Linked DNA regions of Colwellia sp. M166. The protein of the gene in region 1 interacts with the protein of each later gene in a pairwise test. Links are inferred from orthologs where the notes say so. Each region holds a gene or a part of one and is shown on either strand. Other genes may lie near its edges.

Region 1 (4,644 bases):
TACTTTAGACAAAAAAGGTAAGTTTGTTATTAAATGTAATATAACTTAAATAAGTTAATTCATTGAATATTATAAGAAGTTGGTTGCGGGAGCCAGATTTGAACTGACGACCTTCGGGTTATGAGCCCGACGAGCTACCAGGCTGCTCCATCCCGCGTCCGAATGACTTGATAATGAATATCAAGAAAGCCTATAATTATTTGATTCTGTTATAAAAGAATTACTGATTTATACTTTAGTAACAAGTTGGTTGCGGGAGCCAGATTTGAACTGACGACCTTCGGGTTATGAGCCCGACGAGCTACCAGGCTGCTCCATCCCGCGTCCGAATGACCTACTATTAGTAGGAAGCCCTAAAGGTTTTAATTCTCTTTAGAAGAATTGGTTGCGGGAGCCAGATTTGAACTGACGACCTTCGGGTTATGAGCCCGACGAGCTACCAGGCTGCTCCATCCCGCGTCCGAATGACTTACTTTAGTTAAATAGTAAGAAGCCAATAATCATTTTAATTCAGATTGTTAGAGAATTATTAAAACACATTTATTTATAAATAAATAGTTATATTTCAATAAGTTGGTTGCGGGAGCCAGATTTGAACTGACGACCTTCGGGTTATGAGCCCGACGAGCTACCAGGCTGCTCCATCCCGCGTCCGAATGACCTAGTAAACTAGGTAAGCCAAGTTATTTAAATTCTAACTTAAGAATACTTAAAGTATTGCCCGTTGAGGCTTCCCTGAAAGCGAGGCGTATAATAAGGATACATCAAGTGATTTGCAACCTGTTTTTATATTAATTTTAGCTTTTATTGGTTCTATATTTTTCTTGCTTGTTTTTTGTGCTTAAATCAATCGTATTTCAAGCAAGTAGCGGTTGTAGACGATAAATGGCAATGAATACAAGATAAATTTTTAGATAGTTTGCGCTAATTTGTAAAATGCCTATAAGTGGAACGTGTCTTTGTTTATAATCGCGGGCATAAATTAGATTGGAAAACCTTTATGCAGCAATTTTTAGCATTAACCTCTCCAGGTATAGAAATATTACTGGCACAAGAACTTAAAGATTTGAAAGCTGAGCATGTTGTTCAAAAGCCTGAAGGGGTTTATTTTAACGCAACTATTGAGCATGCATATTATATATGTTTGCACTGTCGTTTATCAACTCGCATACTGCTTAAATTGGGCGAAGGAGATGCGAACAATAAAGATGAACTTTATGCAGCGGCAAAATCAATCATTTGGTCTGAGCAATTTTCCGCAGCGAGTACCTTTGCTATTGATTTTGTCGGCACTAGCGATGAAATTAGAAATAGTCAGTTTGGTGCATTAACCGTTAAAGATGCTGTTGTTGATCACTTTCGTGATTTAGGCGAAGACCGACCTTCAGTAGATAAGTCTTCACCGCAAGTAAGCTTTCAAGCTCGACTGTTAAAACAAAAAGTAGTTATTTATTTAGACTTCTCTGGCCGCGGATTATTTAAAAGGGGCTATCGTGAGAATACCGGTGCAGCACCGTTAAAAGAACATTTAGCAGCCGCTATTATTACCCGTTCAGGTTGGTTAGATGATACGTCTAAACCGCTTGTTGATCCTATGTGTGGCTCAGGCACGATAGTTATAGAGGCAGTATTGATGGCGGCAGGCTATGCGCCAGGCATTGATAGAGCTACTTGGGGCTTTGATTATTGGCTAGGACATCAAAATGATGATTTCAAAGCGGCAAGGTCAGCAGCTATTGAGCATTCACATGTTGGTTTAACGCAACTAAAAACAAAAGCATTTGGTGTTGATTTAGACAGCAGGGTGCTAAAAACTGCGCAACAAAATGCTAAAAATGCCGGTGTACAAAGGTTTATCGAGTTTTCTTGTAAAAATGCTAACGATATAAAAAATGCCTTTGGCCCGAAAGGAACTATCCTATTTAACCCTCCTTATGGTGAGCGAATTGGTGAGTTACCTGAACTCGTTGAAAGTTTTGCTTTGTTAGGACAAAAATTCAAGTCTCATTTTGTTAATTGGCGAGTAGCGGTGTTAACAGCCAATGTTGAGCTATTAGCAATGATGAAAATGGTGACTTTTAAACGTTATAAGTTTAAAAACGGGCCGTTAGATTGTCAGTTTGCACTTTATAATTTAGATGACAAACAAGTCTCTAGCAGTAATGTTAATGCTGAATTTGAACAAAAAGACTCGGCATTTGCTAATCGATTATTAAAAAATAAGAAAAATTTAAAAGGTTGGCTAAAGCAAGAGCAAATAGAGTGTTATCGTTTATATGACGCTGATATTCCAGAGTATAATGTTGCGGTTGATGTTTATGGTGATCACCTGGTTATTCATGAATACAGTGCGCCATCGATTATTGAGCCAGAGAAAGTTGCAAAACGACTACAAGAAGTGGTTTATTTTGCACCTAAAGTGCTTGATGTTCCTACTGATAAAGTCATTATTAAAACCCGAGCAAAACAAAAAGGTAAAGAACAGTATCAACGTGTTGAGCAAACCAAAAAATCAATGGTTGTTGATGAGTATGGCGCAAAGCTAAAAGTGAACCTTTGGGATTATTTAGATACTGGTCTATTTCTTGATCATCGTAAAACTCGTCAAATAGTTGCTAAAAAATCGAAAGGCAAATCACTATTAAATTTATTTGCTTATACCGGCTCAGTGTCTTTGCAAGCAGCATTGCATGGTGCAACTACGGTAACAACGGTAGATATGTCGAATACCTATTTAAGTTGGGCACAAGACAACTTCTTATTGAATAACCTTAGCGGCCATAAGTATCAATTTATCCAAGCAGATTGTTTGCAATGGCTACAGAAGAACGAACAAAAATTTGATGTGGTATTTATTGACCCACCCACTTTTTCTAATTCTAAGCGCATGGGCGAAAGTTTTGACGTACAGCGTGATCACGTTAGCTTAATAACTGATGGTATGAAATCGGTTGCAGAAGGTGGAGAATTAATTTTTACCAATAACAAACGTAATTTCAAAATGGATTTTGAAGCTATTGCTGCGTTAGGGCTAAATGTGCAAGAGATGAGCGAGAAAACTCGCGACAAAGATTTTCAACGTAATAAGCATATTCACAACAGTTGGTTGTTCACGCGTAAGGTAAATTAAGATGTCGGTTAAGTTTAATTTATATGGCACTTTAGGCTGTCATTTATGCGATGACGCATTAGCGCTATGTACAGCCGATATCCCTGTTGAAGAGATTAGCGTTGTCGATATTATTGATGATGAAAAACTGCTCGAGTTGTATCGTATTAGTATTCCGGTGCTAGAGCGTTTATCAGATCACAAAAAACTATTTTGGCCATTTGACCAAGCACAAATTTTGGAGTTGTTGTAATTTATGGAATTAATTCGTATTTCACAAGGTGAATTAGCCTTTGGTGAAGACAAGGTCTTAGATAAAGCAGATCTGAGTGTACAAACAGGCGAACGAATTTGTTTAGTCGGTAGAAATGGCGCAGGTAAGTCAACATTAATGAAAGTGTTAATGGGCTTACAAACCTTAGATGATGGCCAAGTGCTAAAATCTAGTACTATGCAAGTGGCCATGTTGGAGCAAGACCCACCAGAGTCTTCAGATATCAGTGTTTTTGATTATATTGCTCAGGGCGTGAAAGAAAATGCGGATTTAATTAAGCGCTATCACAGTATTATTCATGATGTTACTGAAGATCCATCTGAAAAAAATCTGACTAAATTAGCCAATGTTCAAGAACAACTTGAACTGGCTAACGCTTGGCAAGATGAACAACGTATTGAAACTGTGATGACAACGTTGGCTTTAAATCCAGATGATAAAATTTGCGACCTTTCTGGTGGTTGGTTACGTAAGTTAGCGTTAGCGAAAGCCTTAGTAACAGCACCTGATATTTTATTATTGGATGAGCCAACCAACCATTTAGATATTAAAAGCGTTTTATGGTTAGAGTCATTTTTAAAAGATTTTGCCGGTACGATATTGTTTATTAGCCATGATAGAGCATTCATTCGGGGTGTATCTACGCGTATTATTGATCTTGACCGTGGCATATTAAAAAGCTACCCAGGCAATTACGATTTATATATCGAACAAAAAGCGCATGATTTACAAGTAGAATCACAACAAAACGCTTTGTTTGATAAGCGCTTAGCTGAAGAAGAAGTATGGATTAGACAAGGTGTTAAAGCACGTCGTACGCGTAATGAAGGCCGCGTAAGAGCCCTTGAGAAGCTTCGTAATGAACGTCAAGCTCGTCGTGATGTACGTAATCAAAGCACGATGAATATCACGCAAGGTGATCGCTCAGGTAAGTTAGTGTTTGAAGCGGAAGATTTAACTATCGCTTTTGATGACAAAGCGGTGATCAAAAATTTAGATTTATTGATCACCCGTAATGACCGTTTAGCCTTTATCGGTGCGAATGGCACCGGTAAGTCTACCCTGATTAAAATGATCATGGGTAAACAACAAGCAACCAGCGGAAAAATGCGTTCTGGCGTTAATTTAGACATTGCTTATTTTGACCAACATCGTGATGCACTTGACCTGAGTAAAACTGTGCAAGAAATTGTCGGTGAAGGCAAGCAAGAAGTGGTTGTAAACGGCAAGCCTAGACATGTATTAGGTTACCTACAAGATT
Region 2 (2,955 bases), 2.4 Mb from region 1 along the record:
ATCCTTCAATTGAAGAACCATCAAACATTTTACCGTCTTCAAAAAAATCTTCAGTTACTTGATGATGAGGAATTGAAACGTGTTGCTCTTTACCTTTTGAATCAGTAAAACGTAGGTCAACAAATTTGACGTCATGCTCTTTAATTAAATCTAAAACTGCATTTGACATTGAAAGTCTCCGTTGTAGTTAGTTCTTTAAATTTTCAAAAAATTAATTTTGTTTGCATCTGCTTAAGCTAATAATGTGCCAAAGCTAAAGTCATTGAAATATAAGGTTTTAATGTTTTTACTTTTATTGGTCTGCACTATTTTCGTGCGTTGAGCGCTACATTGTGGTGCGCGTGCTCTAATTTGACCATCAGCAGTATATCAACTGAGAATATTTTTGTTGGTTATATTTCGCTTGGTAGTGTATTTGTTATCACTCATGCTGTATAATCCGCGCCCAATTGTAGCCCTATAACGTTAATATGCTTATGTAGCAATAAACGATAGTAACAGCGAGTAACGCCTGTGTTAGATAAATTAAGAAATGTGGCAATTATTGCTCACGTTGACCACGGAAAAACCACTTTAGTCGATAAATTGTTAGAACAGTCAGGTACGCTAGACGCCCGTGGCGGTTTAGAAGAACGTACGATGGATTCAAATGATATCGAAAAAGAACGTGGTATCACAATCTTAGCTAAAAACACGGCTATTAACTGGAACGGCTACCGTGTAAACATTGTAGATACTCCTGGCCATGCTGATTTTGGTGGTGAAGTCGAGCGTGTAATGTCAATGGTAGATTCAGTACTACTTATTGTTGATGCTCAAGAAGGCCCAATGCCACAAACGCGTTTCGTAACGAAAAAAGCGTTTGCTCAAGGTTTAAAGCCAATTGTTGTTATTAACAAAGTTGATAAGCCTGGCTCTCGACCTGATTGGGTTATGGACCAAGTTTTTGAATTGTTTGATAACTTAGGTGCTACTGATGAACAACTTGATTTTAAAGTAGTTTACGCTTCAGCAATCAATGGTTGGGCTACGCTTGAAGAAGGCGAAACTGGCACAGATATGACGCCTTTGTTCGATACTATTCTTAAAGAAGTACCAGCACCTGTTGCAGATCCTGATGCGCCTTTCCAAATGCAAATCTCTCAACTTGATTACAGCTCATACTTGGGTGTTATCGGTGTTGGTCGTATTACGCGTGGTTCTGTTAAGCCAAACCAACAAGTGACTATTAAATTAGCAAACGGTGGCGTACACAATGCTAAAGTAGGTAAAGTGTTTGGTTACTTAGGTTTAGAGCGTCATGATATCGAAGAAGGTTTTGCAGGTGATATCATTGCAATTACTGGTTTAGGCGAGTTAAAAATATCTGATACAGTTTGTTGTCCTACTGATGTTGTCGGTTTACCGGCATTATCTGTTGATGAACCAACAATCAACATGACTTTCCAAGTAAACACTTCACCATTTTGTGGTAAAGAAGGTAAGTATGTTACTTCACGTAACATCAAAGACCGTTTGGACAAAGAGCTAATTCATAACGTTGCTTTACGTGTTGAACAATTAGAAGATGCTGATAAATTTAAAGTATCAGGCCGTGGTGAACTTCACTTAGGTATCTTGATTGAAAACATGCGTCGTGAAGGTTTTGAGCTAGCTGTATCACGTCCAGAAGTTATTATTCGTGAAGTAAATGGCGAGTTACAAGAACCTTATGAAACAGTAACCATTGATGTTGAAGAACAGCATCAAGGACCTATTATGGAAAAAATGGGTGTTCGTAAAGCAGAACTAACTGATATGGCACCGGACGGTACTGGTCGTATCCGTATGGATTTCATCATGCCAAGCCGTGGCTTAATTGGTTTCCAAACTGAATTCATGACATTAACGTCAGGTTCTGGTTTGATTTACCATACATTCTTTGAATACGGACCTCACAAGGGTGGCGAAATTGGCCAACGTAAAAATGGTGTAATGATCGCTAATGCAACAGGTAAAGCATTAACTAACGCAATCTTTAACTTACAATCTCGCGGTCGTATGTTAATTGGTCACGGTGTTGATATTTATGAAGGTCAAGTTATTGGTATTCATAGCCGTGATAACGATTTAACGGTAAATGCCCTTAAAGGTAAGCAGTTAACAAACGTTCGTTCATCAGGTACTGATGAAGCGCAAACGTTAACGCCGCCGATCATTATGTCTTTAGAACAAGCATTAGAGTTTATTGATAATGATGAGTTAGTTGAAGTAACACCAGAAAGTATCCGTATACGTAAGAAATTCTTGAAAGAGAATGACCGCAAACGTGAAGGTCGTGGTGTTAAGTAAGCCATAGTCAGCCGTTTATTAGAGAACCATTCGAAGCAATTCGAATGGTTTTTTTTTGTCTTTATGACAACACAGAGCTTGTTTATGTAAGACATATCTGAAACTGCCGTTAACCCACTTCATTCCACTGCTTTTAATTTTATATTTAGCATATAAAAATCATGAAGTTATAATTTTTATATGCGTAGTGCTTTCGTTAGACAAAATTATATTCACTGATTGTATTTCTTCTACCTTTTAGAACGTTTATTAACTGCTATATTTAAGTTTGTAAACTGTTCGAAATAGTATGAATATTAATAGGGTGATGAGCATGGAACCGAACAAACTAGCTAGACTAAGTTGTCTATTTGAGAAAGCAGTTGACAATAATGCTCAATTTTTAGAAAAACGCGAATTAGATGAGTTGTATGATGAGTTTATCAATGATGGTCGCGATATGATGAAAAGCAAAATGGTGGTTTTTCCTCTAGAAATAAAGCGTTCAGCAAGTTAAGAGTTAACGATACAAGAAAAAGGAAATTTCTTAATGTCTGCAGAGCAATTAGAAAAATTACAGCAGCTAAATCAATTATTTGCACAGGGTGCTGCTGGGCCTAAGCAAGTGAAGCAATTGTCGGCTCT

What was found.
Region 2: the proteins of rlmKL (region 1) and typA interact in binary tests that used the Escherichia coli proteins (3 or more experiments, as listed by UniProt). The link is inferred for Colwellia sp. M166 from one-to-one orthologs.

Annotation. Positions count from the first base shown.
Region 1 is NZ_CP040755.1:4,400,834-4,405,477, forward strand. What follows is about bases 567-3,565. They hold rlmKL (bifunctional 23S rRNA (guanine(2069)-N(7))-methyltransferase RlmK/23S rRNA (guanine(2445)-N(2))-methyltransferase RlmL), read left to right. Parts: upstream 567-1,000; coding sequence 1,001-3,130; downstream 3,131-3,565. Other genes in these bases: FGD67_RS19920 (glutaredoxin family protein), read left to right, coding at 3,132-3,362; FGD67_RS19925 (ATP-binding cassette domain-containing protein), read left to right, coding at 3,366-3,565. Outside these bases: more of FGD67_RS19925, read left to right, coding at 3,566-4,644. UniProt on the Escherichia coli protein: Specifically methylates the guanine in position 2445 (m2G2445) and the guanine in position 2069 (m7G2069) of 23S rRNA. Methylation occurs before assembly of 23S rRNA into 50S subunits.
Region 2 is NZ_CP040755.1:1,963,363-1,966,317, reverse strand. What follows is about bases 1-2,922. They hold typA (translational GTPase TypA), read left to right. Parts: upstream 1-513; coding sequence 514-2,331; downstream 2,332-2,922. Other genes in these bases: FGD67_RS08910 (hypothetical protein), read left to right, coding at 2,861-2,922; FGD67_RS08915 (hypothetical protein), read left to right, coding at 2,645-2,827; glnA (glutamate--ammonia ligase), read right to left, coding at 1-169. Outside these bases: more of FGD67_RS08910, read left to right, coding at 2,923-2,955. UniProt on the Escherichia coli protein: A 50S ribosomal subunit assembly protein with GTPase and nucleotide-independent chaperone activity, required for 50S subunit assembly at low temperatures, may also play a role in translation.